Regions from separate parts of the Streptomyces hypolithicus genome, predicted to be linked through region 3. Evidence: riboswitches for the same ligand, from Rfam matches in the RefSeq annotation. Region 3 holds a riboswitch; each other region holds the start of a gene.
What was found. Region 3 has a riboswitch for cyclic di-AMP ahead of ACU6WZ_RS03760 (LysM peptidoglycan-binding domain-containing protein). Riboswitches for the same ligand answer to the same signal wherever they lie in the genome.
Positions count from the first base shown of each region.

Region 1 (7,158 bases), 1.5 Mb from region 3:
GGCGCAGGCTCCGCAAACCCGACAAGGGCCAGGTCTTCGCCCTGTTCGCGCTGCTCATCGGCTCCGTCACCTTCGTCACCAACGTCGAGGTGGGCGGCGAGGCCGGGCAGTACGTCTGGCCGGCGCTGCTCATCGGCCTCGGCGTCGTCCTCGTATGGCGCCAGGCCGACAACGCGCGACGCGCCCACTGGATGGAGATCGGCCGCCGCCGCCGCATGCTGCAGATCGCGCGTGGCCTGGCGGGCGCGGCGCTGGTTGGCACCGGTCTGGCGGTATTCCTGGTGGTACGCGGATCGGCGGCGCAGCTCGGCAACGTACTGACGGCGGCGGTGGCGGTCGTCGCCGGCATCACGCTGCTGGCCGGGCCCTGGCTCGTACGCATGACGCAGGACCTGTCCGAGGAGCGCCTCATGCGCATCCGTGCGCAGGAACGCGCCGAGGTCGCGGCCCACGTCCACGATTCCGTGCTGCACACCCTGACGCTGATTCAGCGCAACGCGGAGGACCCGGGCGAGGTACGCCGCCTCGCCCGCGCCCAGGAGCGCGAGCTGCGCAACTGGCTCTACAAGCCGGAGGGCACCGGCAAGGACGAGTCCGAGGAGCCCGACACGCTCGCGGAGGCGGTCAAGCGGGCGGCGGCCGAGGTCGAGGACAAGCACGGCGTGCCGCTGGAGGTCGTCGTGGTCGGCGACTGCCCGCTGGACGACAAACTGACCGCACAGATGCAGGCCGCTCGCGAGGCAATGGTCAACGCCGCCAAGTACGGTGGCGAGGGCGGGGCGGTGCAGGTGTACGCGGAGGTCGAGGGCCGCACGGTCTTCGTGTCCGTACGGGACCGGGGGCCGGGGTTCGATCTGGACGCGGTGCCGGGCGACCGTATGGGCGTACGAGAATCGATCATCGGCCGTATGCAGCGCAACGGCGGCACGGCGAGGCTGCGTTCCGCGCCCGACGGGGGCACGGAAGTCGAGCTTGAGATGGAGAGGGCGGCGGACGCATGACCGAGACCGGTGTTGAGGAGCCTGTGACAAGGCGGGTACGTGTGGTGCTGGTGGACGACCACCGGATGTTCCGTACCGGAGTGCAGGCGGAGATCGGCCAGACCGACACGACGGGCGTCGAGGTGGTCGGCGAGGCCGCCGACGTCGACCAGGCGGTCACGGTCATCACGGCGACCCGCCCCGAGGTCGTGCTGCTCGATGTCCACCTACCGGGCGGTGGCGGCGTCGAGGTGCTGCGCCGGTGCGCGCCGCTGATGGGCGCGGCGGAGAAGCCGGTGCGTTTCCTGGCGCTGTCGGTGTCGGACGCGGCGGAGGACGTGATCGGCGTGATCCGCGGGGGCGCGCGAGGCTACGTGACGAAGACGATCACGGGTAAGGACCTCGTCGACTCGGTCTTCCGCGTGCAGGACGGCGACGCGGTGTTCTCGCCGCGCCTGGCGGGCTTCGTACTCGACGCGTTCGCGTCGACGGACGCGCCGCCGGTCGACGAGGACTTGGACCGGCTGACGCAGCGGGAGCGGGAGGTGCTGCGGCTGATCGCGCGGGGGTACGCGTACAAGGAGATCGCGAAGCAGCTCTTCATCTCGGTGAAGACGGTCGAGTCCCATGTCTCGGCGGTCTTGCGCAAGCTCCAGCTCTCCAACCGCCACGAGCTGACGCGGTGGGCGACGGCGCGGCGGTTGGTCTGACGGACGTCAAGCGCCCTGGGGAGAGCGGCTGTTCCAGGTCACCGATCCCAACGGCGTGATCATTACGGCGTGATCATTCAGCTCGTCGACCGGGTGGTCCCCGCCGACGGCGAGTGACCCGGAACAGGGAGTTCAGTGCCTGCGGCCACCCCGCAGACGGCTCAGCAGCTGCTTCGCCTGGCTGCGCCTTCTCGGGTCGGACGCGGCCTGGCGTCCCTGCGCGATCGTCCGGCGCCCCTGCGGGCTGCGTGCGTACTGCTTGATCCGGTTGATGATGCCCGGCATGTCGGTCCTCCGTCACGGTTCACGGTGCTTACGAGTGTTGTGTACGTCGCATACCCCGCCCGGCCGTGCCTACGCAGGCCGTGTCGCCCCCGCGAACGGCATCTGGTCGATCGGCGCCACCCGCACGGGGGCGCCGGGGCGGGGGGCGTGGATCATCTGGCCGTCGCCGATGTAGAGGCCGACGTGGCTGATGCCGGAGTAGAAGAAGAGCAGGTCGCCGGGTGCGAGGTCGGCGCGTGAGACCCGCCGGCCCGCGTTGATCTGCGTGTACGTCGTACGGGGCAGGGAGACGCCCGCCGCCTTCCAGGCCGCCTGGGTGAGCCCGGAGCAGTCGAAGGCGGAGGGGCCGGTCGCGCCCCAGACGTAGGGCTTGCCGATGGCGCCGTACGCGAAGGAAACCGCCTGCGCGGCGCGGGCGTTGGGGGCCGGGGCGTCGCCCATGCGTGGGGCGTGGCCAATGCTCGGGGCGTCGCCCATGGGCGGTGCGTCGCGGTTCGCTCGGTCGGCCCGGGGGGCAGTGGCGCCGCCGTGGCCGTCCTGGTCGGCGTACTGGGCCCGCTCCCGCGCGGTGAGGCGGGACAGCAGGGTCTGCGCCTCACCGATCTTGTCCTGGATGCGCGCCTTGTGCGTACGTAACTCCCGCTGCTGGGCTTTCAGCCGCGCCAGGTGGCCGTCCCCTTCGGCGCGCAGTTGCGCGATCTCGCCGAGCTCGCGCCGGATGCCGGTCACGGCGGCCGCCTGCCGGTCGCCGGCCCGGTCGGCGATCGCGGCACGTTCCAGGTACTGGTCCGGGTCCGAGGACAGCGCGACCTGCACGGCGGGGTCGACGGCGCCGGTGCGGTACTGGGCCGCGGCGAGTGAGCCCAGCGCGTTGCGGGCGCTGTTGAGGCGGTCGGTCCGGCGCGCGGCTTCGTCGCGCAGGGCGTCCAGCGACTCGCTCGTGCGCCCGGACTTTTCCTTCACGCCGTTGTACTTCTCGGTGGCGACCTCGGCGTCGTGGTAGAGCCGGTCGACCTTCGCCTTCACCTGGGCGGTCGTCAGCGCGGGTTCCGCGTGCGCGCCGCCGTCGAACGCCGTGGCGCTCGCGGCTCCGGCGAGCGCGAGGGTGGCGGCGGTGCGGCCGGTGCCGCCGCCCAGCATGCGCTGCTTGGGCCTTCGGTGCGTGGCCACGAGGGCGTCCACGTCCTTCCGTCCTGTACGTCGGCCGCGTCGCAGTCCGGCGGCGGACCGCACGGGGGGCGGCCCGCCGCCGGATTCCCGGCGGTGGCGGCCGACTGCTGCTCCGGGGAGGGGCGGCGGTGGGGAGTCGGTCACCTGGGGGAGGACGCTAAACCTGCGCGTCACGGGGCCGAGTGGGAATGACCGACAGTGGCAGAAATAGGTGCTTCTGTGATCGCCGATGAGAGGCGAAGCCGCGCCGGAATGCAGCATTCCGCTCTTCCGTGACCGATGCGGCGGAGCAACCGGAACCACCGGAACCAGACGGGCAGAGCCTGCTATGGCCGGGCTGGCCGGGCTGGCCGGGCTGGCCGGGCTGGCCGGGCTGGGACGGGCTTCGGGTCGAGCGCCGAAGCCGCCCGCCACGGCGGTGCGTGAGCGGGCGGCCGCACAGGTCGCGTAGCGCGGGCGCTACGCGGGGCGGACGCTACCGTAGATCGGCATGTAGTAGATCGACTCCTCGCGGACGTTCGCGCCGGGCTTCGGCGCGTGGATCATCTTGCCGCCGCCGATGTATATGCCGACGTGGCTGATGTCGTCGTAGAAGAAGACCAGGTCACCCGGCTTGAGGTCGTCGGTCGGGACGCGGCTGCCGACCTTCACCTGGTCCCAGGTGGTGCGCGGGAGACTGACGCCGGCGGCCTTCCAGGCGCCCTGGGTCAGGCCGGAGCAGTCGTACGAGCTGGGCCCCGCCGCGCCCCAGACGTACGGCTTGCCGATCTGTGCGCGGGCGAAGGCGAGCACCTTCTCGGCCTTGGCGGAGTATGCGTCACCGGAGCCGAGGCCGGCGCCGGAGCCGGAGCCCGGGTCCGGGGTGGTGGCGGGGGGCTTTCCGGTTCCGGGGGTGGTGCCCGGGGCGGAGGGGGTCGGTTCGTCTTGCCGGGCCTCTTCCTCCCGCTGTTGCTCCTGCTCCTGCTGCGTGCGCTGCCGCTCGGCTTCCGCCTCGGCTTCCGCCTTCGCCTTGGCTTCGGCCTTCCGCTTGGCCTCCGCCTCCCGCTCCTTCTCCAGCGCCGCCAGCCGTGCCTTCTCCTCGGCGGTCAGCCGGGACAGCAGCCCACGCGCCTCGCCGAGCTTGCGCTGGACATCCTGCTTGGACGCCTTGAGGGAGGACTGCGACTCGGTCAGCTTCTCCAGGCCGCGCGTCGCCTCGGCCCGCTTCTTCGACGCCTCGGCCTGCCGCGTCTCGAAGTCGCGGACGTCCGTCTGCTGACGCTCGGTCATCCGATCCATCAGCCGGTTCTGGTCGAAGTACGCCTGCGGGCTGTCCGCGAGCAGCAGCGCGGCGGTCGGGGTGACCGACCCCGACCGGTACTGCGCCGCCGCGTAGTTGCCGAGCTTGCGCCGGGCCTCGTTCAGCCTCTCGGTGCGCTGCGCGACCGCGTCGAGCAGTCCCTCCACCGACTTCCGCTGCTGCTCGGTGGCTTCCTTCGCCTGGTTGTACTTCTGGGTGGCGGTGCCGGCCTGGCGGTAGAGGTCGTCGACCTTCTTCTGTACTTCCTCGACGGTCGGCTTGGGTGCGGCGGGCGCGGCCGGTGCCGCGCCGGCGCTCTGGGCGAGCAGGCCGACGGACGCGAGCGCCGCGGTCGTGACCCCGAGGGCGGGAGCGGTGGTGCGTACCCGGGTACGCGGCTTGCGATGCGAGGCCAAGGCCGGCATCTCCTTCCGTGGACCGCCTACCGGGTTAGCTGTCGGGTTCGGGCGGAACGGAAGGTGCCCTACGGTCCTTGGGACAGCGGACCGATTCACCCCAGGTGGTGCGCGTGGGTCCCCGGTTCCGAACTGCCCGTGGGCAGGCCGGATTCGGCGTGGGCCGCCCGGTCCGGCGCCGTTCGCCGGTTGGGGTACGAGCCGCCCGAGTGGGAACGCTAGCCAACTCCGTTGGCCGCTGGGAAGCCTGATGGCCGATATGCCCGATACATTTTCGTGACCTTTGCCGAAGAGGTTTACCGCTTCACTAATGCGACCTGCCGGGCGGCCGAACGGCCTCCCGCCGAGAGGTGCGAAGTGGCCAAGGTCACAGGTGGGGGTGAGGGGCGGGCCGGCGCGGAAGCGGCGTACTGGGTCCGCGTGGCGGCCGGGCGCCCGTACGACCGCGGGAAGACGGCAATCCGGGGCCGGCCTGTCGGTGGTCCCGCCTAAGCTTGGTAGACGATGAGCAGCCTCTTTGACGACAGCTTCCTGACCGATCTCCAGCCCGCCGAGGCAGCGGCCCCGCCGCCCCCCGAGGACCACGCCCCGGAGGAGGTTCCGCACGACCTCTTCGGCGGTGTCTTCGACGGCCCCCCGCCGCCCAGGGACGCGTACTACCGGGACGGCGCCCCGCGTCCCGCCGTGGACGCCGCCGCGCTGCTCGACGGGCTCAACGCCGAACAGCGCCAGGCCGTCGTGCACTCGGGCTCGCCTCTGCTCATCGTGGCCGGCGCGGGCTCCGGCAAGACCAGGGTGCTGACCCACCGGATCGCGTACCTGCTGGCCAAGCGGGGGGTGCACCCCGGCCAGATCCTCGCGATCACCTTCACCAACAAGGCCGCCGGCGAGATGAAGGAGCGCGTCGAGGAACTCGTCGGACCGCGTGCGGCCGCCATGTGGGTCTCCACCTTCCACAGTGCGTGCGTGCGGATCCTGCGCCGCGAGTCGAAGAAGCTCGGCTTCACGTCGTCGTTCTCGATCTACGACGCCGCCGACTCCAAGCGTCTGATGGCGCTCGTCTGCCGTGACCTGGACCTCGACCCGAAGCGCTTCCCGCCGAAGGCGTTCAGCGCCAAGGTCTCGAACCTGAAGAACGAGCTGATAGACGAAGAGACCTTCGCCGGCCAGGCGGCCGACGGCTTCGAGAAAACCCTGGCCCAGGCGTACGGGCTGTACCAGGCGCGGCTGCGCGAGGCCAACGCCCTGGACTTCGACGACATCATCATGACCACGGTGCACCTGCTCCAGGCGTTCCCGGATGTCGCCGAGCACTACCGGATGCGTTTTCGCCACGTCATGGTCGACGAGTACCAGGACACCAACCACGCTCAGTACACACTCGTGCGCGAACTGGTGGGGCCCTCGGGTGAGGACCGGGCGCCGGGCGAGCTGTGCGTCGTGGGTGACGCGGACCAGTCGATCTACGCGTTCCGCGGTGCCACCATCCGCAACATCCTCCAGTTCGAGGAGGACTACCCGCAAGCAAAGACGATCATGCTGGAGCAGAACTACCGCTCCACCCAGACCATCCTCACCGCGGCCAACGCCGTCATCGAGCGCAACGAGAACCGCCGCCCGAAGAACCTCTGGACGGACGCCGGGACCGGCGCGCAGATCACCGGTTATGTCGCGGACACCGAGCACGACGAGGCGCAGTTCGTCGCCGAGGAGATCGACCGGCTCACCGACGCCGGTAACGCCAAGGCCGGCAACGTCGCGATCTTCTACCGTACGAACGCCCAGTCCCGTGTCTTCGAAGAGATCTTCATCCGCGTCGGCCTGCCCTACAAGGTCGTCGGCGGTGTGCGCTTCTACGAGCGCAAGGAGGTCAGGGATGTGCTCGCGTACCTGCGCGTCCTGGCGAACCCCGAGGACACCGTCCCGCTGCGCCGCATTCTGAACGTACCGAAGAGGGGCATCGGTGACCGCGCGGAGGCGATGATCGACGCGCTGTCGATGCGCGAGAAGATCAGTTTCCCGCAGGCGCTGCGGCGCGTGGACGAGGCGTACGGCATGGCGGCCCGCTCAGCGAACGCCGTGAAGCGTTTCAACACGCTCATGGAGGAGCTGCGTACGATCGTCGAGTCGGGCGCCGGACCGGCCACGGTGCTGGAGGCGGTCATGGAGCGGACCGGTTATCTCGCCGAGCTGCAGGCCTCGACCGATCCGCAGGACGAGACGCGCGTCGAGAACCTTCAGGAGCTGGCGTCCGTGGCCCTGGAGTTCGAGCAGGACCGGCAGGAGACCGAGCCGGGAACGCTGGCCGAGTTCCTGGA
Region 1 covers NZ_CM128811.1:2,255,303-2,262,460, reverse strand. Annotated here, with positions in the region: gene ACU6WZ_RS10425 (PspC domain-containing protein) at 1-1,001, shown strand, start outside; gene ACU6WZ_RS10420 (LuxR C-terminal-related transcriptional regulator) at 998-1,690, shown strand; gene ACU6WZ_RS10415 (hypothetical protein) at 1,823-1,975, opposite strand; gene ACU6WZ_RS10410 (C40 family peptidase) at 2,045-3,145, opposite strand; gene ACU6WZ_RS10405 (hypothetical protein) at 3,474-3,596, shown strand; gene ACU6WZ_RS10400 (C40 family peptidase) at 3,605-4,840, opposite strand; cyclic di-AMP (ydaO/yuaA leader) riboswitch at 4,848-5,009, opposite strand; gene pcrA (DNA helicase PcrA) at 5,345-7,158, shown strand, end outside.
Region 1: linked by a shared signal. The riboswitch ahead of ACU6WZ_RS10400 (C40 family peptidase) and the one ahead of ACU6WZ_RS03760 (LysM peptidoglycan-binding domain-containing protein) in region 3 are both predicted to bind cyclic di-AMP.

Region 2 (7,158 bases), 280 kb from region 3:
ACACCTGCTCGTAGAAGCTGATCAGGCGCTGCGCGTCGTCGACGGTGATGGGGCGGATCCGCGCCGTGCCCCCGTCGCGCAGCACGACGTCTGCTTCCCAGTGAGCCGGGTACGCGTGGTTCCCGTGCCCATCGACCGCTGCCTGCTCCATCGGGGGCTGCATGACGGAAGCCTACGGGTCGCGGGCGCGGTGCGGGCGGGGCAGGCTGAGGATGGCCGGTGGGCGCCCCGGGCGCGGGAGGCAGGGTCGGGGCTGCCGTGACGACATGAGAGAATGGTCTAGACAACCGTAAGCATATGAAGGGCAACACCATGGTTGAGCGCCGTGTCACCGTCGGCTGGGCCGAGGGCCTGCACGCCCGGCCCGCCTCCATCTTCGTTCGCGCGGCGACCGCCTCTGGCGTCCCGGTGACGATCGCCAAGGCCGACAGCAAGCCGGTGAACGCCGCTTCCATGCTCGCGGTGCTCAGCCTGGGCGCGCAGGGTGGCGAAGAGATCGTGCTCGCCTCCGAGGAAGCCGGCTCCGACGCCGCCCTCGACCGTCTGGCGAAGCTGGTCTCCGAGGGGCTCGACGAGCTTCCCGAGACCGTCTGACGACTCCGGCGACACCTTCCCGTACTCGCGAAGAACCGCGGCGCCCGAAAGAAATCGGGCGCCGCGGTTATTTGTTGATGAGGCCGACATTCGGGCGGCAGAATGCGGGCAGCGGAATTCTGGTGGCGGAATTCTGGCAGCAAGAAGCAGCCCCGCCGATTCACCTTCTTTGTATACGGCCCGGCTGTTAATAAAGGCCACCCATGGTGTTTACGGGATGTTGCGAAGTCCTCACCTGAGCGCGCTGCCGGCCGGACCCGCGCAACCGGTGTGCCACCACAGCCCGTTCGACGTGCAGCGCCGTCAGCGACCGGGCCCGCTCGGCGTCACCGCGCGCCACGGCATCGACGATCGCACCGTGTTCGGCCCAGGACTTGGCCGGGCGGGCCGGCTGTTCCACGGCGTACATCCAGGCGATCTTGTGCCTGAGCTGGGTGAGCAGCGTCGTGAGGCCCGGGCTGCCGGACGCCTGGGCCAGCGTCTCGTGGAACCAGCCGCCGAGGGACCGCAGGTCCTCGCCCTCGCCCCGGCGGGCCCGGTCCTGACCGAGCCTGACCAGGCCGCGGAGCACCTTGAGGTGTGCCTCGGTACGGCGCTGGGCGGCGCGGGCCGCGCCCAGCGGCTCCAGCAGCGCACGGATCTCCAGCAGGTCGGCTGCCTCCCGCTCGGTCGGCTCGGCCACGCAGGCGCCCGCGTGTCGGCGGGTGGTGACGAACCCCTCGGACTCCAGCGTGCGCAGGGCCTCGCGCACGGGGACGCGCGAGACACCGTACCGACGCGCCAGCAGTTCCTCGGTGAGCCTGCTTCCGCGCTCGAAGACACCGGAGACGATGTCGTCACGGATCGCCGTGCACACCGATTGCGCGGGAATACGCATGACCGAACCTCCGCACTGATCCCCGCGAAACGCGGTCGATCGAAGCCTGTGCGGTGACTCTATTGCAAGGGTGCCGAAATTCCGACGGCGTGCGGGAATTCCCGGTCGGCTTCCGGACACGCCGAAAGACCCCGGCTCGATCCACATCCGGAGAGAGGAGAGCCGGGGCCTTCGTGGCAGAGGTGCTGCCGATGCGTCAGACGTTCACGCCGTGGCCGCGCAGGTAGGCCGTGGGGTCCAGGTCGGAGCCGTACTCGGCGGAGGTGCGGGCCTCGAAGTGCAGATGCGGTCCGGTGGAGTTGCCGGTCGAGCCCGAGAGGCCAATCTGCTGGCCACTGGTGACGGCCTGGCCGACGGAGACACCGATGGACGACAGGTGGCCGTACTGCGTGTAGGTGCCGTCGTTCATCTTGATGACGACGTTGTTGCCGTACGCCCCTCCCCAGCCGGCCTCGACGACGGTGCCCGCGCCCACGGAGACGACGGAACTCCCCGAGGCGGCGCGGAAGTCGACGCCGGAGTGGCTGCCGGATGACCAGAGCGAGCCGCCGGACTTGTAGCCGGTGGTCACCGCCGAGCCGGCCACCGGGAGGGTGTAGCCGCCCAGGCGCTCGCGCTCGGCGGCGCGGGCCGCGCGCTCATCCGCGGCACGCTCCTCGCGCTCCTCGCGCTCCTCGCGCTCCTTCTTCGCCTGCGCAGCGGCCTTCGCCTCGGCCTTGCGCTTCGCTTCCACCTTGCGCTTCGCTTCCACCTTGCGCTTCGCCTCGGCCTTGCGCTCGGCCTCCGCCTTGTCGGCGGCCTGCTGCTGGGCCGCGGCCTGGGCGCCTATCTGGTCGGCGAGGGAGTCGCCGATGACGATGGCCTGGGTCAGTCCGGTGTCCTCGACCGAGTGCGCCGCCTCGGCGCTGACGTCGGTGGGGGTGGCGAGAGCAGGCGCGGCGAGGCCGCCGATGACGCCGGTCGTGGTGAGGGCCGCGACACCCGCGATGTTCGCGCTCGTGCGCGTCAGGCGGCTGGGACGACGGTGCTTCCCGGTGGCACGGGTGAACGCCATGAAGTGGCTGATCCTTTCCTTCCTTCTCGCCTACCGGGTTAGCTGACGGGTTCGGAGCAGGAAGGTCTCCTACGGACCCCCTGCGTAGTACGTACGCACGCAGGACGTCCGATTCACCCCAGGGACTGCACGGGTCCCCGGCTCCCCAGGCTCGCGCCTGACGGGGACTCGGCGATGGCTGCCCGGTGCCGCGGATACGGCTCACTGCTGACGGACAGCCGGACAGACGCTAAACGGATCATCTTTCAATCACCAAATAGACACGAGGCTTTGTAACGCACCCCACAGGTCAGACGGGCAGCCTCCACAACAAAGGGGACATACGGGAAGGACCCCGGCGACCCGATGGGCCCCGGGGTCCTCCTTTCTCCCGCTTTGCGGGATGTGTGCAGCCTGACCGGCCGGTCGGCCAGTCAGCCGGTGACCACCGTCACGTCGCCGATACCGAGCGCCCTGACGGGCTCCTCGATCTGCGACGCGTCCCCGACGAGGACCGCGACCAGGTGGTCCTCGGGGAAGGCGCTGACGACCGCCGCGGTGGCCTCCACGGTGCCCGTGTCGGCGAGGCGGGCGTACAGCTGGGCCTGGAAGTCGTCGGGCAGGTGCTGCTCGACCTGGTCGGCGAGCGTGCCGGCGACGGCGGCAGCCGTCTCGTACTTGAGCGGCGCCACCCCCACCAGGTTCTGCACGGCGACATCGCGCTCGGCGTCCGTGAGGCCGCCGGCTGCCAGAGTGCGCAGAACCGTCCACAGGTCTTCGAGGGCCGGTCCGGTCGACTCGGTGTCGACCGAGCCGCTGATCGCGAGCATCGCGGCGCCTGCCGCCCCCTCTGGGGAGGAAGGGGAGGTGGAGCGCAGCACCTGGCCGAAGGCGCGCACGCCGTAGGTATAGCCCTTCTCCTCGCGCAGGACCCGGTCCAGGCGGGAGGTGAGCGTGCCGCCCAGGCAGTACGTGCCGAGCACCTGGGCCGGCCAGACACGGTCGTGCCGGTCCGGGCCGACCCGGCCGATGAGCAGCTGCGTCTGCACCGCGCCGGGACGGTCCACGATGACCACACGGCCAGAGTCGTCGGCCGTCACGGGAGGTACGGGACGCGCCTCGGCCGTGTCGCCCTTCCAGGCACCCAGGGTGTCGGCCAGGACGGCGTCCAGGTCGGTGCCCTCAAGGTCGCCGACGACCACGGCGGTGGCGGTCGCGGGGCGCACGTGCGCCGCGTAGAAGCCCTTCACGGCCGCGGAGTCGATACGAGCCACCGTCTCCTCGGTGCCCTGGCGCGGCCGCGACATGCGCGAGGTGGCCGGGAAGAGCTCCTTGGAGAGCTGCTTGGCAGCCCGCCGGGACGGGTTGGCCGTCTCGTGCGGGATCTCGTCGAGGCGGTTGTGCACCAGCCGGTCGACCTCGCCGTCGGCGAAGGCGGGGGCGCGCAGGGCGTCGGCGAGCAGCCCGAGCGCCTTGGGCAGCCGGGAGACGGGGACCTCCAGGGAGACCCGCACGCCCGGATGGTCGGCGTACGCGTCGAGGGTGGCGCCGCAGCGCTCCAGTTCAGCGGCGAACTCCTCGGCGGAGTGCTTGTCGGTGCCCTCGGAGAAGGCCCGCGACATGATGGTGGCGACGCCGTCGAGGCCTTCGGGCTCGGCCTCCAGGGGCGCGGCGAGGAAGATCTCGACGGCCACCACCTGCTGGCCGGGGCGGTGACAGCGCAGCACGGTCAGGCCGTTGGGCAGCGAGCCGCGCTCGGGGGCCGGGAAGGCCCACGGCGTCGGGGTGCCGGCCTGCGGCTGCGGGTGGAACGTCATGCTCACGGCTGCGGTGTCGGTCACTTGTCCGCCCCTTCCTGCGGGCCGGCCTGGGCGGCGGCCGCTACGGTGTCGTCGTCGGCGCCGGCCTCTTCGGCATCGGCGGGCGTGGGCTCGTACACCAGGACCGCCCTGTTGTCGGGGCGGAGCCGGGCCTTCGCGGCCGCCTGGACCTCGTCGGCCGTGATGTCGAGGACCCGCTGGACGGCGGTCAGGGCCAGCTGCGGGTCGCCGAACAGGACGGCGTACCGGCAGAGTTCGTCGGCGCGGCCCGCGACCGTGCCGAGCCGGTCGAGCCACTCGCGCTCCAACTGGGCCTGCGCGCGCTCCATCTCCTCGGGCGTGGGGCCTTCGGCGGCGAAGCGGGCCAGCTCCTCGTCGACGGCGCGCTCGATGTCGGGCACCTCCACGCCGGCGGAGGTCTTGACGTCCAGCCAGCCGAGCGAGGGCGCGCCCGCCAGGCGCAGCAGGCCGAAGCCGGCGGCGACGGCCGACCGGTCGCGGCGGACCAGGCGGTTGTGCAGCCGGGACGACTCGCCGCCGCCGAGGACGGTGAGCGCCAGGTCGGCGGCGTCGGCCTCGCGGGTGCCGTCGTGCGGCAGCCGGTAGGCGGCCATCAGCGCGCGGGCCGGGACCTCTTCGCGGATCTCCTCGCGCAGCTCCGCGCCGATGATGTCCGGCAGGGAGCCGTCGCGCGGCGGCTGCTTGCCGTCGTGGGAGGGGATGGAGCCGAAGTACTTCTCGATCCAGGCGAGCGTCTGCTCGGAGTCGATGTCGCCGACGACCGAGAGCACCGCGTTGTTCGGCGCGTAGTACGTACGGAAGAAGGCGCGGGCGTCTTCGAGGGTCGCGGCATCCAGGTCGGCCATCGAGCCGATCGGCGTGTGGTGGTACGGGTGGCCCTCGGGGTAGGAGAGGGCGGTCAGCTTCTCGAACGCCGTGCCGTACGGCACGTTGTCGTACCGCTGGCGGCGCTCGTTCTTGACGACGTCGCGCTGGTTCTCCATGGACTCTTCGTCGAGCGCGGAGAGCAGCGAGCCCATCCGGTCGGCTTCCAGCCACAGGGCCAGCTCCACCTGGTGGGTGGGCATCGTCTCGAAGTAGTTGGTGCGCTCGAAGCTGGTCGTGCCGTTGAGCGAACCGCCCGCACCCTGCACCAGCTCGAAGTGGCCGTTGCCCTTGACCTGTCCTGAGCCCTGGAACATCAGGTGCTCGAAAAGGTGAGCAAGGCCGGTACGGCCCTTGACCTCGTGGCGCGAACCGACGTCGTACCAGAGGCAGACCGCGGCGACCGGGGTCAGGTGGTCCTCGGAGAGCACCACGCGCAGGCCGTTGGCCAGCCGGTGCTCTGTCGCTGTCAGGCCGCCGGAACCGGCCTGCGCTGTGGCCGTGTGACCCATGGGCATGTACGTCCCTTCGATCGCGATGTGGAGAAGTCCTGCCACTGTATGCAAGCGCACTGACACCTGGCGAAGTTCCCGGCCGGTGTACGCCCTCGGGGAACGCCCGAGGCGGGCGCTACGGACGGGTCGAGGTCGGCGTTGTCAGTGGCCCGGTCCACAATGGTCGGCGTCACACCCGGATCCCGCCCCACCCACTCACCCCACAGACCGCACCCCAGACCGCACCCCAGACCCCTCAGACTCGCCCCACAGAATGCCGAAGGAGCCGCAGCCGCGATGGCCCGCCGCAGCACGAAGACCCCGCCGCCGGACGATGCGTTCGAGGAGAAGATCCTCGATGTCGACGTCGTCGACGAAATGCAGGGCTCCTTCCTCGAGTACGCGTACTCGGTGATCTACTCGCGAGCGCTGCCCGACGCCCGCGACGGCATGAAGCCGGTGCACCGCCGCATCGTGTACCAGATGAACGAGATGGGGCTGCGCCCCGACCGCGGCTATGTGAAGTGCGCCCGGGTCGTCGGTGAGGTGATGGGCAAGCTCCACCCGCACGGCGACGCGTCGATCTACGACGCCCTGGTGCGCATGGCACAGCCCTTCTCGATGCGGCTGCCGCTGGTCGACGGGCACGGCAACTTCGGCTCGCTGGGCAACGACGATCCGCCGGCCGCCATGCGGTACACGGAATGCCGGATGGCCGACGCCACGTCGCTGATGACCGAGTCGATCGACGAGGACACGGTCGACTTCTCACCGAACTACGACGGCCAGGAACGGGAGCCGGTCGCGCTTCCGGCGGCGTACCCGAATCTGCTCGTCAACGGCGCGTCCGGGATCGCCGTCGGCATGGCCACGAACATGCCGCCGCACAACCTGGGCGAGGTCGTCGCCGCCGCCCGCCACCTGATCAAGCACCCCGGCGCGGACCTGGAGACGCTGATGCGTTTCGTACCCGGGCCCGACCTGCCGACCGGCGGCCGGATCGTCGGACTGGCCGGCATCAAGGACGCGTACGAGAACGGCCGCGGCACCTTCAAGATCCGCTCCACGGCGACGGTGGAGAACGTGACGGCGCGCCGCAAGGGCCTGGTCGTCACTGAACTGCCCTTCAGCGTCGGCCCGGAGAAGGTGATCGCGAAGATCAAGGATCTGGTCTCCTCGAAGAAGCTCCAGGGCATCGCGGACGTCAAGGACCTCACGGACCGCATGCACGGCCTGCGGCTGGTCATCGAGATCAAGAACGGCTTCGTACCCGAGGCCGTCCTGGAGCAGCTCTACAAGCTCACGCCGATGGAGGAGACCTTCGGCATCAACAACGTGGCGCTGGTGGACGGCCAGCCGCTGACGCTCGGTCTCAAGGAGCTGCTGGAGGTTTACCTCGACCACCGTTTCGAGGTCGTGCGCCGTCGCAGCGAGTTCCGCCGCACCAAGCGGCGC
Region 2 covers NZ_CM128811.1:1,045,771-1,052,928, forward strand. Annotated here, with positions in the region: gene ACU6WZ_RS04840 (bifunctional acetate--CoA ligase family protein/GNAT family N-acetyltransferase) at 1-163, opposite strand, end outside; gene ACU6WZ_RS04845 (HPr family phosphocarrier protein) at 313-594, shown strand; gene ACU6WZ_RS04850 (GntR family transcriptional regulator) at 782-1,471, opposite strand; gene ACU6WZ_RS04855 (M23 family metallopeptidase) at 1,668-2,525, opposite strand; cyclic di-AMP (ydaO/yuaA leader) riboswitch at 2,539-2,709, opposite strand; gene ACU6WZ_RS04860 (M16 family metallopeptidase) at 2,939-4,321, opposite strand; gene ACU6WZ_RS04865 (M16 family metallopeptidase) at 4,342-5,727, opposite strand; gene ACU6WZ_RS04870 (DNA gyrase/topoisomerase IV subunit A) at 6,001-7,158, shown strand, end outside.
Region 2: linked by a shared signal. The riboswitch ahead of ACU6WZ_RS04855 (M23 family metallopeptidase) and the one ahead of ACU6WZ_RS03760 (LysM peptidoglycan-binding domain-containing protein) in region 3 are both predicted to bind cyclic di-AMP.

Region 3 (7,158 bases):
GACCGGCCTGGAGATCACCGTCTGTCACTTTCCGCCAGGTACTTCAAAATGGAACAAAATTGAGCACCGGCTGTTCTCCCACATCACCATGAACTGGCGCGGCAGGCCGCTGACCAGCCATGAAGTCATCGTGAACAGCATCGCCGCGACCACCACTCGCACCGGACTCAAGGTCCACGCCGAACTCGACACCTCCGCCTACGAGACCGGAGTCCGGATCGGCGACCGGCAGATGGACGCCTTGCCGCTGCACCGCCACGAGTGGCACGGCGACTGGAACTACACCCTCCGTCCCGAGGCGTTCGCCCAGGTCAATGACGCACCGGACCCCTTCGACCAGCCCAGCCCCGACCTCGCCTGGCTCTGCCACCCCGCCCTGACCGGAATGCCGGCCCAGGAATGGGACACGCTCATCACCACGATGACCACGCTCCACGAGGACCAGCGCGAGAAGAACCTGGATAAACGGCGCGGTCACCGCCCACGGCTCCAGGCCCCCGGCACCGGCCGGCGCCCCATGCTCACCCTCGCCGACCGGCTCCTGGCCACCGTCCTCCACCAGCGGCTCGGCCTGCCCCAAGTCGCCGTCGCCACCCTCTTCGGCGTCTGCCCCGAGACGATCAACAGGCGCATCCGCGACATCCGCCAGCTCCTGAAGACGATGGAGCACACCATCACGGCGGCCAGCTGCCAACTCGCCACACTGGCACACCTCTACGACCACGCGAGCGCGGTCGGCATCGCCCTCCCGCCGGAGATCAAGACGGCGAGTTAATGATCCGCAGGCCCTGAGTGGGAGCGGGACGCGCAGAACCGGAATCGCGTCAGCCAGTGATGGCGGACGTGGCCCGGGTCGCCGGAGTGTCCCACCAGACGGTGTCGCGCGTGCTCAACGGCGCCCCGCACGTCCGTCCGGGCACCCGTGACCGGGTGCTCGCCGCGATCCGGGAACTCGACTACCGCCCCAACGTCGCTGCCCGCGCCCTGGTCACCCGCCGTTCCCAGACCCTCGGTGTGGTCAGTTTCGGCAGTGCCCTGTACGGCCCCGCCTCCATGCTGGACGGCATAGAGCAGGCGGCGCGCAGCGCGGGCTACTTCGTGAGCGTGGCGAGCCTGCGCTCCCTGGACAGCCGCTCCATCCAGGAGGCCGTGGACCGGCTCAGGGACCAGGGCGTCGAAGGCGTTGTCGTGATCGCGCCGCACACCCCGGCGGTGCGGGCCGTCGCCAAGCTGTCGACGGCCGTTCCCGTGGTCGCCGTAGGCGCAGGCAGCGAATCCCGGGTGCCCACCGTGGCGGTCTGGCTGTCTGCGCTCACATGATCCTCGCTTCGGGAGGGGCTCCGACGCGGACTCCGTCCTCCCATTCAACGCCGACACCGCCGTCCGCGCATCAGCGGGCCGCTGGGTGAAGGAATTAGCCACCCGTACGTCGCGCGGCCCGCCGTACTCAGCGCAGTGCCGGGGTCAGGAGCCGACCTTGCGCTTGTTGTAGACGTCGAAGCCGACCGGCGCGAGCAGCACCAGGCCCTTGATGACCTGCTGGAAGTCGGTGCCGATGCCGACCAGCGACATGCCGTTGTTCAGCACACCGAGCACCAGCCCGCCGATGATCGCGCCCAGTACGGTCCCGACGCCGCCGGAGGCCCGCGCTGGCCGGGCTGGTCTTCGCCGCCCGGCTCAACGCGGGCACACCGCAGGGCGGTTCGACAACGCGGTGCAGCAGGGCGTCTGGCACGGGCCGCTGTCCGGCCTCAGGCCAACCTCGACGACGCGTCCGCCCGGTACGGCAAGCCGGTCCTGGTCGCTGAGACGGCGTGCGCGCACACCCTCGTGAACGACGGCGACCTGGAGAACAACGTCGCCAGGGCCGATCAGCTGATGTCCCGCTATCCGGCCACGCCGGCGGGTCAGGCCGCCAACCCGCGTGACGTTACGCCGAGCAGTCCGCCGCCGCACCACACGACCCGGCCCACGGGGGCCGGTGAAGGGGCTGCGCAACGGTGCCCGGCGTGCCCCGCACGCCCCGGCGCGCCCGCGAGCCTGGACTGCGCCTGACCGGACCATGACTTCATCCTGCTATTTCCGATATGGGCGATTTTCCGTACGCGTGACGCACCGCCACGCCCTGCCCCCTTCGGGGAGCAAAAAGGACAAATCAATTGGCCGGTTCCGGTGACATGGGTCACGCGGGCCGAGCTGTGTGCGGCGTCACGGACCGGTACGGAACCCTTGTGCCGGAAGCGAGTTGAGTGGCCTGTAGATCAATTGCGAGGCCATTCTTCGGGGGCTTTCCTGTTGCGCGGATTACATTTCCGAATTCGAGGCTTGTTCGCCGCGGCCTTTCTCGCTTAACGTCACCGTCAATCCGGTCGGACCGCCTAATCCTGCCACCGTCCGGAATCCCCCGACACTCACGCACGGCAGGAACGGGAGACCCAGTTAAGTCGCCGGTCCGGTATCCGGAACGGCTTGGGGTGAAGTCGCACGCTGCGTGCGACCGGACATCTCCAGTCCGAACCCGACAGCTCATCTCGTAGGCGACGGAGAGGAATTCGTCATGCCCTCAAAGGGTAAGCACCATCGTTCCAGGTTCAGCCCGCTGGCCCGCGGCCTCGTCGCCGTGAGCGCCGGCAGCGCCGTGCTCGCGCTGCCGATCCTCGGCTCGGCCACCGCCCAGGCGGCCGAGCCCGCCGCCGCGCAGAAGGCCGCCGCCACCTACTCGGTGGTCGCGGGCGACTCGCTGTCGAAGATCGCTGAGAAGCGTTCGCTGACCGGCGGCTGGAAGCAGCTGTACAAGGACAACCGCAAGGTCGTCGGCGACGACCCGGCGCTGATCCACCCCGGTCTCAAGCTGACCATCGGCGCCAAGGCCCCGGCGAAGGCTCCGGCCAAGCCGAAGGCCAAGGCTCCCGCCAAGGCGGCGACCCCGGCGAAGGCCGACGCGGACCGCGCGTCGACGTCCGCCCGCGCCGACCGCTCCGAGCGCCCCCAGCAGGCCGCGACGTACACCAACGACCTCGACGGCTGGATCAAGGAATCACTGGCCATCATGGCCGAGCGTGGTATCCCCGGTACATACGAGGGAATTCACCGCAACATCATCCGTGAATCCGGCGGCAATCCCCTTGCCATCAACAACTGGGACGTCAACGCCGCAGCCGGAACGCCTTCCAAGGGCCTCCTTCAGGTGATCAAGCCGACGTTTGACGCCTACTGGGTTCCCGGCACTTCCAAGGACAGTTACGACCCGGTCGCCAACATCACGGCCGCGTGCAATTACGCCGCTGACCGGTACGGCTCGATCGACAATGTGAACGGCCCCTACTGATATTCCGTCAGGTGCCTTGACCGGCTGAGGAACGACTCGATCCGGTCGTATTCGGGCTCGCCGTCGGCGACCACCACCCGGTAGTGACAGGAGAAGCTGTCGCCGGGCGGCAGGGCGAACTCCTCGTGGAACGCCCAGGAGACGGCGACGGTGGGAGTGGGCTCGGAGCGTACGAACCAGTGGGACGACGGGTGCATGGTGCCGTCGTCCCACTGGGCGTTCCGCTGGGCATTCGGCTGGGAGTTCCGCCACGGGGCGTGCTGGGCTTCGGCGAAGACGAGGGTGCTCGGCGCCTCGACGAGAACACGCCGACGGGATCGCTCCTGATCGTCGGCGGCTTCGCGGTGACGGCCGCCTCCGCCTGGTTCGCGACACCACTGGCGGTCCCCGTCCTCGGCGCCGTCATGGCATTCGCCGTCGCCGTCGAGACCCGGCACGCGGATGCCCGCAGGACGCGCCCTGATCCAGACCGGCCGTCTCAGCTCTGCGCCTGCTCCAGCCAGCGCGTCACCATGCGGACGTCGCGGGCGACCGCCACACCCGAGGCGCCGTGCGCCCCCGGCAGAGAGGGCAAGGTCACAGCCGTAGACCCTGCTGCTCATCCGTTCCGCTGTCCTAACATCCGAGCATGACGGTTCTCCCCGATGACGGGCTTTCGCTCGCCGCTGAGTTTCCGGACGCCTCCCACGACCAGTGGCAGCGCCTCGTCGAGGGCGTACTGCGCAAGTCGGGCAAGGACGTTACGGGCCCGGCGGCCGAGGAGGCGCTGGCGACGGCGCTCGACGACGGGCTCGTCGCCCGTCCCCTCTACACGGCACCCACCGACGTCCCCGACACCGGATACCCGGGTTTCGCCCCCTACGTCCGCGGGGGCAGGCCCGTGGGCGGCTGGGACGTGCGGCAGCGGCACACGTCGGCCCAGGCAGGACCCGCCAACGAGGCCGTGCTCGCGGACCTCGAAAACGGTGTGACGTCGCTGTGGCTGTCCATGGACGGGGCCGGCGACGGCCTGCCCGTGACCGGCCTCGCGCAGGTCCTCGACGGGGTCTATCTCGACCTGGCGCCCGTCATCCTCGACGCGGGCGGCGAAACCGCCGCCGCCGCGGCCGTGTTGCTGCGGCAGTACGAGCAGCGGGGCGTCGCCCGTGACGCGGCGCGTGGCAACCTCGGCGCGGACCCCCTGGGGCTCGCCGCCCGCACCGGCGAGGCCATGAACCCCGGCTACGCGGCCGACGCCGCGGAGCTGGCGCGGCGCTGCCACGAGCAGTACCCGGGGCTGCGGGCGCTGACCGTCGACGCGCTGGCGTACCACGAGGCCGGGGCGTCCGCCGCCCAGGAGCTGGGCATCTCGCTCGCGACCGGTGCGGCGTACCTGCGACTGCTCACCGGCGCCGGACTGCCGGCCGAAGCGGCCCTGCGGCAGCTGGAGTTCCGGTACGCCGCCACCGCCGACCAGTTCCTGACCGTCGCCACCCTCCGGGCGGCCCGCCGCCTGTGGGCCAGGGTCGCCGAAGTATGCGGGGCCGCTGATGCTGGCGCGCAGCGCCAGCACGCCGTGACCTCGCCGGTGATGATGACCCGCCGCGACCCGTACGTGAACATGCTCCGCGCCACCGTCGCCTGCCTTGGCGCGGGTGTCGGCGGCGCCGACGCCGTCACCGTGCTGCCCTTCGACCACGAGCTGGGCCTGCCCGACGCCTTCGCCCGCCGCATCGCGCGCAACACCTCCACGATCCTGCTGGACGAGTCGCACCTGGGCCGCGTCGCCGACCCGGCCGGCGGCTCCTGGTACGTCGAGCGGCTCACCGACGAACTCGCCCACGCGGCCTGGGCGTTCTTCCAGGAGCTGGAACGGGCGGGCGGCCAGGAGACGGCGCTGTCCACCGGCCTCGTCGGCGAGCGCATCGCCGCCACCTGGGCGCAGCGCAAGAAGAAGCTCGCCAAACGCCGCGAACCGATCACCGGCGTCAGCGAGTTCCCGAACCTGGCCGAGAAGCCCGTCGTACGTCAGCCCGCGCCCGCCGGCCCGTCCGGCGGCCTGCCCCGGGTGCGCCGCGACGAGGCGTACGAGGAGCTGCGCGCACGCTCCGACGCGCACCTGGCCGCCACCGGCGCCCGGCCGCGCGTCTTCATCGCCGCGCTCGGCCCGGCGTCCGCGCACACCGCCCGGGTGGCCTTCGCCGGCAACCTCTTCCAGGCCGGCGGCGTCGAGCCGGTCCACGACCCGGTGTCGGTGGACGCCGCCACGGCCGCCGAGGCGTTCCGGCGCAGCGGCGCCGAGGTGGCCTGCCTCTGCTCCAGCGACGCGCAGTACGCACAGGAGGCCGAGCAGGTCGCCGCCGCCCTCAGGTCGGCAGGCGCGAGGCAGGTGCTCATCGCGGGCCGGCCCGGCGGCCACACCGGAATCGACGACCACATCTTCGCGGGCTGCGACGCGGTGAGCGTCCTGACCTCCGTACTCGATCGCATGGGAGCACCGGCGTAATGCAGATTCCCGACTTCTCCCAGGTGCCTCTGGGCTCCGTCGCGCCCGCCACGGCCACCGAGGAACAGTGGCGCGCCGCCGTGAAGGAGTCCACCGGCAGCAGCGCCGAAGACCTGCTGTGGGAGACGCCCGAGGGCATCGCCGTCAAGCCGCTCTACACCGACGACGACGTGGCGGGGCTCGACTTCCTCTCGACGTACCCGGGCGTCGCGCCGTATCTGCGCGGCCCCTACCCGACGATGTACGTCAACCAGCCGTGGACCATCCGTCAGTACGCCGGTTTCTCCACCGCCGAGGAGTCCAACGCCTTCTACCGCCGCAACCTCACCGCGGGTCAGAAGGGCCTCTCGGTCGCCTTCGACCTGCCCACGCACCGCGGCTACGACAGCGACCACCCGCGGGTGACCGGTGATGTCGGCATGGCGGGCGTCGCCATCGACTCCATCTACGACATGCGTCAGCTCTTCGACGGCATCCCGCTGGACAAGATGTCCGTGTCGATGACGATGAACGGCGCCGTGCTGCCCGTCCTCGCCCTCTACATCGTGGCGGCGGAGGAGCAGGGCGTACCGCCGGAGCAGCTCGCGGGGACCATCCAGAACGACATCCTCAAAGAGTTCATGGTCCGCAACACCTACATCTATCCGCCCGGCCCCTCGATGCGGATCATCTCCGACATCTTCGCGTACGCCTCGCAGAAGATGCCGCGCTACAACTCCATCTCCATCTCCGGCTACCACATCCAGGAAGCCGGCGCGACGGCCGACCTGGAGCTCGCCTACACGCTCGCTGACGGCGTCGAGTACCTGCGGGCCGGCCGGGAAGCCGGCCTGGACGTGGACGCCTTCGCACCGCGGCTGTCCTTCTTCTGGGCGATCGGCATGAACTTCTTCATGGAGATCGCCAAGCTGCGTGCCGCCCGGCTGCTGTGGGCCAAGCTCGTCAAGGACTTCGAGCCGAAGAACGCCAAGTCACTGTCCCTGCGCACCCATTCGCAGACCTCCGGCTGGTCGCTCACCGCCCAGGACGTTTTCAACAACGTCACACGTACGTGCGTGGAGGCGATGGCCGCGACCCAGGGCCACACCCAGTCGCTGCACACCAACGCCCTCGACGAGGCCCTCGCCCTGCCCACCGACTTCTCCGCCCGCATCGCCCGTAACACCCAGCTCCTGCTCCAGCAGGAGTCGGGCACCTGCCGGGTCATCGACCCGTGGGGCGGCAGCGCGTACGTCGAGAAACTCACCCATGACCTGGCGCGACGCGCCTGGCAGCACATCCAGGAGGTCGAGGCCGCCGGCGGCATGGCGAAGGCCATCGACGCGGGCATCCCGAAGCTCCGCGT
Region 3 covers NZ_CM128811.1:769,691-776,848, reverse strand. Annotated here, with positions in the region: gene ACU6WZ_RS03780 (ISAzo13 family transposase) at 1-775, shown strand, start outside; gene ACU6WZ_RS03775 (LacI family DNA-binding transcriptional regulator) at 835-1,320, shown strand; partial or broken gene ACU6WZ_RS03770 (sugar ABC transporter permease) at 1,465-1,650, opposite strand; gene ACU6WZ_RS03765 (glycosyl hydrolase 53 family protein) at 1,729-2,055, shown strand; cyclic di-AMP (ydaO/yuaA leader) riboswitch at 2,393-2,555, shown strand; gene ACU6WZ_RS03760 (LysM peptidoglycan-binding domain-containing protein) at 2,558-3,328, shown strand; gene ACU6WZ_RS03755 (DUF6807 family protein) at 3,322-3,765, opposite strand; gene ACU6WZ_RS03750 (methylmalonyl-CoA mutase family protein) at 3,957-5,813, shown strand; gene scpA (methylmalonyl-CoA mutase) at 5,813-7,158, shown strand, end outside.

Region 4 (7,158 bases), 2.9 Mb from region 3:
AGCGGTAACTCATGCCGCTCAGACAACGACGACATGTGCGGCAGATGAAATCCTCATGCAGCTCCCGCCCCGCCGCTTCGGAGCACACTTCCAACTCCCCGAGGTGCCGGGGCGCTCCCCGCAGGGTTTCGAACACAGTGGCGGCGCTTCGGAGCACCCCGCCCAGCTTCCCGAGGTGCCGGGAGGGGACGTGTCGGGGCGCTCCCCGCAGGGTGTCGAACGCAGAGTGGCCGCACAGAGCAACCCCGCCGAACGTTCGGCACCCGAGGAGACGCCCCGGCACGGCACCGACCCCGAACCTCCGGCCCGCCGCCGACCCCACCGCCCCCAAGAGACCGCGCATCCCCGAACCCGCACGAATCGTTGGGCGAATCAGTGGCCCGGACCAGTCCGACTGCCTAACGGCCTGGTGCGCGATAGGGGACGGGCCCGCGACGCCGGCTACGGCACCTCGCCGCGCTGGCGAAACGCCCTGATAGCTCCGCTATGAGGACGCTCCGCCGCCTTGCGATGCACCGCTTCCGACGCCGCGGGCTGATCCGCCCCCTATCGCGCACCAGGCCGTAACATCCATCATCGCAAGGTCGTTCGTCGCACTTTCGTAGCCATTACCGCACGATCACCGCCGGGAGGCACCCTTTGCACCGCCGCCGTCGCACCGCGTTCTCCCTCTCCGCCGCCCTGCTGGCCGCGGCGCCGTTCCTCGCCGCGTGCGGCAACGAGGCACATCCAGGAGCCGCGGCCGTCGTGGGCGGCGGCCGTATCGAGGTCTCCGCCCTCCAGGCGCAGGTCGAGGACGTGCGTGAGGCCCAGCAGGCCTCCCCGCAGGCGGCCCAGATGATCGGCGCGACCGGTCAGCTCGGCCGCGCCAAGCTGTACGACCTCGTCGTCGACCGGATCGTGCAGCGCGCCGCCGACGACGCGGGCGCCACGGCGAGCCGCAAGGAGGTCCAGGCCGCGCGGGCGGAGGCGGCCCGGCAGGCGGGCGGCGAGAAGCAGCTCGCCGCGATGTACCTCCAGCAGCGCGGGGTGGCCCCCGACCAGATCGACGCCGCGCTCCGCCGGGACGTGCTCGTCGGCAAGCTCGCCGCCGCGATCGGGGCGACGAACTCACCCGAGGGCCAGCAGAAGGTGAATGAGGCGTTCGTCGCCGCGTCCAAGTCGCTGAACATCGACGTCAACCCGCGCTACGGCACCTGGGACGACCAGAAGATGCAGCTCGGCGACTACAAGGCCCCGTGGATCACCCAGGTCACCAAGGAGGACACCCCGGAGGCCCCGGCCGCCCCCGAGGGCGCGTAGGCGCACCCCGCCCCGGCCCGACCGGTTGTCGGACGGCCGGGGTACTTTCGAAGGGTGACCAGCGAAACTCCCGCACCCACCCCCGCCACCCCCGGCCGCATCGTCCTCCTCACCGCCAGCCACCGCGTGGCCCCCGGCCTGCTGTCCTGGCCCGCCTGGCAGACGCTGCGCACCGCCGACCTGGTGCTGTGCGCCGACGCGGAGCACCCGCAGCTGCCGTACCTGCGCGAGGCCGGCGTCGCCGTCGAGCACGCGGCGCCGACCGCGCAGCAGCTGGTCGACGCGTGCGCGGGGGACCGCACCATCGTCGTCATCCCTGCGGGTGAGGCCGGCTCCGGTGCGGGCGACCAGGCCCTGACCGACGGCCTCGCCCGGCTGGCCGGGTCCGGCAGGGTCCAGATGCCGGACCTGGAGCTGCTCCCGGGCTCGTACGACCTGCCGGGCGCCCGCCTGCTCGACCTGATCCAGGTCATGGACCGCATTCGCCTCGCGTGCCCGTGGTCCTCGCAGCAGACCCACAAGGGCCTCGCGAAGTACGGCATCGAGGAGGCGTACGAACTCGTCGAGGCGATCGAGGACGGCGACCGCGACGAGCTACGGGAGGAACTCGGCGACGTACTGCTCCAGGTCGTCTTCCACGCGCGCATCGCGCAGGAGGACGCCGAAGCCCCGTTCTCCATCGACGACGTGGCGGGCACGATCGTCGACAAGCTCATTCACCGCCACCCGCACGTCTTCGGCGACGAGACGGCCGAGACGCCGGAGGAGGTCAAGGCGCACTGGCTGCGTACGAAAGCGGTCGAGAAGCAGCGCGACTCGGTCACGGACGGCGTCCCCCTCGGCCAGCCCGGCCTCGCGCTCGCCGCGAAGCTGTCCTCACGCGTACGGAGCGCGGACCTGGACGTCACGCTCCCGACGGGCGAAGGCGCCGGCTACGAACTCCTGGCCCTGGCGGTACGGGCGGAGGCGGCCGGTGTCGACCCGGAGGCGGCCCTGCGCGCCGCGGCCCGCGCGTACCGCGACGCGATCCTGACGGCGGAGGCGGCAGCGGCGGCGGAGACAACGCCCCGGTGACCGGCGCCCCGCCCCGCCGCCGGGGCCCGCTCCTCGATCACCGGACAGGCACTCACGCGGCCTGAGAAACGCGCGGCGGCTACTGTCGGGGGCATGCCGGACCAGCCCGTACCCCCCGCTCCAGACCTGTTCACCTGGGAGTTCGCCACCGACCCCTATCCGGCGTACGCCTGGTTGCGCGAGCACGCCCCCGTGCACCGCACCACCCTCCCCAGCGGGGTCGACGCGTGGCTGGTGACCCGGTACGCCGATGCCCGGCAGGCGCTCGCCGACCTCCGGCTGTCCAAGGACCCGGCCCACCACGCCGGATCGGCGCACGCCAAGGGCAGAACGGGCATCCCGGGCGAGCGTAAGGCCGACCTGATGACGCATCTGCTGAACATCGACCCGCCGGACCACACCCGGTTGCGGCGCCTGGTCTCCAAGGCGTTCACGCCGCGCACGGTGGCCGCGTTCGCGCCGCGCGTGCAGGAGCTGACCGACCGGCTCATCGACGCGTTCGCGGAGAAGGGAACCGCAGACCTCATCCACGACTTCGCGTTCCCACTCCCCATCTACGCGATCTGCGACCTTCTCGGCGTGCCCCGCGAGGACCAGGACGACTTCCGCGACTGGGCGGGAATGATGATGCGACACATGAAGCCGGGACAGGGCAGCGGTCCCCGTGGCGGTGTCGCCCGCTCGGTCAAGAAGATGCGCGACTACCTCGCCGAACTCATCCACCGCAAGCGCGAGGCCCCGGGCGACGACCTCATCTCGGGCCTGATCCGCGCCAGCGACCACGGCGAGCATCTGACCGAGAACGAGGCCGCCGCCATGGCCTTCATCCTTCTCTTCGCCGGGTTCGAGACGACTGTCAACCTCATCGGCAACGGGGTCTACGCCCTCCTGCGCAACCCGCGTGAACGCGACCGTCTGCAGCGCGCCCTCTCCGCGGGCGACACCGGCCTCCTCGCCACCGGGGTCGAGGAACTCCTGCGGTACGACGGCCCGGTGGAGCTCGCCACGTGGCGGTACGCCACCGAGCCACTCACCCTCGGCGGGCAGGACATCGCCGCCGGCGACCCGGTACTCGTCGTACTCGCCGCCGCCGACCGCGACCCCGACCGCTTCGACGACCCGGACACGCTGGACCTCTCACGACGCGACAACCCGCACCTCGGGTACGGCCACGGCATCCACTACTGCCTCGGCGCCCCCCTCGCCCGACTGGAAGGGCAGACGGCGATCGCGACGCTGCTGCGGCGTCTGCCGGATCTGCGGCTTGCGGTGGAACCGGACGATTTGCGGTGGCGTGGGGGCCTCATCATGCGCGGACTGCGCACGCTGCCGGTGGAGTTCACGCACCACAGCGAGTGACGACGCGTCACATTTGAGACCTTCACGTGATCTCTGCTCCATCGACTTGTGACAGACGTTCGAGTACGGCTACGTTCACCGTCAACCTCAGCCGTCACTCGAAAGGCCACCGCATGCGCTCCGGGAACGGTAGACACCGCCGACCCCGTCAGGCCCCAGCCCTCGTCGTCGCGGCGGGAGTCGCGGGATCGGCCATCGCCATTCCGCTGCTCGGCGCGACCGGCGCGAACGCTGCCGAGGTCACGACCTGGGACCGGGTCGCCGATTGTGAGAGCGGCGGCATGTGGAGCGCCGACCTCGACAACGGCTTCTACGGCGGACTCCAGATCTCGCAGGAGACCTGGTCGAGCTACGGCGGTACGGCCTACGCTCCGCGCGCCGACCTCGCCAGCCGCTCGCAGCAGGTCAAGATCGCCGAGAAGATACTGGCCGCGCAGGGGCCGCAGGCGTGGCCGAGCTGCGCGCTCATCACCGGCCTGACGGACAGTGACAAGGCTGCCCCCGCAGGCGGCTCGGCCGCCACCCCGTCTCCCGGCGAGACGTGGGCCCCGGAGGCGCCGGACGCCCCTGCCGACGGCAAGACCAAGAAGAGCGACGGCACCGACAGCACCGACGGGACCGAAAGCACCGAGAAGAACGGCGACGAGCCCCCGAAGCGCGACGCGTCGGAAGAGCCCGCCGAGCCCGCCCGCTCCGCGCCACCGGCCCAGCCCTCCGCGTCCGACGACGCCCCCGCCGCCGAAGCTGAGGACTCCGAGGCTCCGGCCGACCAGGACGCCTCCTCCAAGGGCAAGCACCGGGGTGAAGAGGCCCCGGAAGGCTCGGGCGACGTAATCGGCGAATCGGGCGAAAAGCGCGAATCGGGGCGCCATGCCTCGCGAGGTGACGCTTCGACACGTGACGGCTCCGGCACCGGAGCCGCTCCGGGCGTCGAGAACGCCGCGTACACCGTCCGCGCCGGCGACAACCTCTGGGCCATCGCCGACGCGCACGAGGTCCCCGGCGGGTGGCCGGCGCTCTACGAGGCCAACGACAAGGCCCTTGGGTCCGATCCGGACCTCATCATCCCTGGCCAGAGCCTCGATCTGGGCTGAAATCGGGGGTTTTTCGGGCCGTAATGTCCCGGTTGGGGCAAGTGAGACAAGGGTCTCTTCGCCTCAACTGGCGTGTCTGGCCCGGATGGTCCGTTTGTGCCCCCTCTGACCTGCGTCGATGAGGGTCGGAGGGGGGCAAGGAAGGGTGGTTGGCCCCCCATGTCCTTCTTTGAACTTCGGAACCTCTTGTGTCTACGGTCTGACCGCTCGCCACCGCGGGCCCCGTCGACCGTCACGCCGAATCCTGCCGTCGGTCGGGGGGAACCGACGCGTAAAGCGCCGTAGGCAGGAGCGGGGGACCCAGGTAAGTGCCGGGCCCGGCCCGTCGAGAGACGGAACGGAACCGGCTTGGGGTTAAGCCGCGCGCTAGGTCGCGCGGCCGGGCAACTCATTGGCCCGAACCCGACAGCTCACCTCGTAGGCGTCGGTGAGGAGATGTCGCATGCTGTTTTCCGGCAAGGCCAAGCACCGTCGCCCGTCCAAGGCCACTCGAATCGCCGCGCTCGCCGGCGTCACCGGCGCCGCTGTCGTCGCCCCGCTGATGGGTGCGTCGACCGCTTCCGCAGCCTCCGTCTCGACCTGGGACGCCGTCGCCCAGTGCGAGTCCGGCGGCAACTGGTCCATCAACACCGGCAACGGCTACTACGGTGGCCTGCAGTTCTCGGCCTCCAGCTGGGCCGCGGCCGGTGGCACGCAGTACGCCCAGACCGCCGACAAGGCGTCGAAGTCGCAGCAGATCGCCACCGCCGAGAAGCTTCTCGACATGCAGGGCCCGGGCGCCTGGGCCTGCGCCGGTGAAGGCGGCCTGACCAACGACGGTGTCGACCCGGGTGTCGACACCTCCGGCTCCTCCGAGCAGAAGTCCCAGCCGGCGCAGCAGCAGCCCGCCGCCCCGCGCGAGACCGAGCAGCCCGCCTCGCGCAGCGAGGTCCGTTCCGAGCCCGAGGCCCAGCCCGAGGCCCAGCCCAAGGCGCAGCCGAAGGCCGAGACGGCTCAGCCCGCCGCGCCGAAGAGCTTCGAGAAGGGCGACGGCGAGTACAAGGTGAAGTCCGGCGACACCCTCGGCAAGATCGCCAAGGCCGAGAAGGTCAAGGGCGGCTGGGAGAAGGTCTTCGAGCTGAACAAGGACATCGTCAGCGACGCCGATGTCATCTACCCGGGCCAGCAGCTGCACCTCAGCTGATCGGCTGACCCGGAACCCCGAGCACCCCGGCACGGCGCGCCTTCCCCCCCGAACGCGCCGGGCCGGGGTTTCGGCGTTACCGCCCCGGTGCCGTTACCGCCCAGTCCTTGGACCGGGCACGGTGCCGCGCCGCCAAGAGTTCATCCCCTATTACGGGTATTCGGGCGCGTTCCCGTCCCAGCGGGCGAGCGAACGGCAGGCCGCAGCCCGCAAGCCGGATAGGCTCTTGCCGCAAGGCCAAAGCGACCCTGCACCCCTAGCGTCACATCCCAGAAGGAGATGCTCGTGCCGTCCATCGACGTCGTCGTAGCCCGGGAAATCCTGGACTCCCGAGGCAACCCCACGGTCGAGGTCGAGGTCGGCCTCGACGACGGCAGCACCGGTCGTGCTGCTGTCCCCTCCGGTGCCTCCACCGGAGCGTTCGAGGCCATTGAGCTTCGCGACGGTGACCCCAGCCGCTACCACGGCAAGGGTGTCGAGAAGGCCGTCCTCGCCGTCATCGAGCAGATCGGCCCGGAGCTCGTCGGTTACGACGCCACCGAGCAGCGCCTGATCGACCAGGCGATGTTCGACCTGGACGCCACCGAGAACAAGGCATCCCTTGGCGCCAACGCCATCCTCGGCGTCTCCCTGGCCGTCGCGCACGCCGCCTCCGAGGCCTGCGACCTGCCGCTGTTCCGCTACCTGGGTGGCCCGAACGCGCACCTGCTGCCCGTGCCGATGATGAACATCCTCAACGGTGGGTCGCACGCCGACTCCAACGTCGACATCCAGGAGTTCATGATCGCGCCGATCGGCGCCGAGTCGTTCTCCGAGGCCCTGCGCTGGGGCACGGAGGTCTACCACACCCTCAAGTCCGTCCTGAAGACCAAGGGCCTGTCCACCGGCCTCGGCGACGAGGGCGGCTTCGCCCCGAACCTGGACTCCAACCGCGCCGCGCTCGACCTCATCCTTGAGGCCATCAAGCAGGCCGGTTACGTCCCGGGCGAGCAGATCGCGCTCGCGCTCGACGTCGCCGCGTCCGAGTTCTACAAGGACGGCAGCTACGAGTTCGAGGGCAAGTCCCGCTCGGCCGCCGAGATGACGGAGTACTACGAGGAGCTCGTGGCGGCGTACCCGCTCGTCTCCATCGAGGACCCGCTCTTC
Region 4 covers NZ_CM128811.1:3,662,832-3,669,989, forward strand. Annotated here, with positions in the region: gene ACU6WZ_RS17340 (SurA N-terminal domain-containing protein) at 640-1,302, shown strand; gene ACU6WZ_RS17345 (nucleoside triphosphate pyrophosphohydrolase) at 1,357-2,376, shown strand; gene ACU6WZ_RS17350 (cytochrome P450 family protein) at 2,470-3,735, shown strand; gene ACU6WZ_RS17355 (transglycosylase family protein) at 3,849-4,829, shown strand; cyclic di-AMP (ydaO/yuaA leader) riboswitch at 5,097-5,268, shown strand; gene ACU6WZ_RS17360 (transglycosylase family protein) at 5,272-6,012, shown strand; gene eno (phosphopyruvate hydratase) at 6,292-7,158, shown strand, end outside.
Region 4: linked by a shared signal. The riboswitch ahead of ACU6WZ_RS17360 (transglycosylase family protein) and the one ahead of ACU6WZ_RS03760 (LysM peptidoglycan-binding domain-containing protein) in region 3 are both predicted to bind cyclic di-AMP.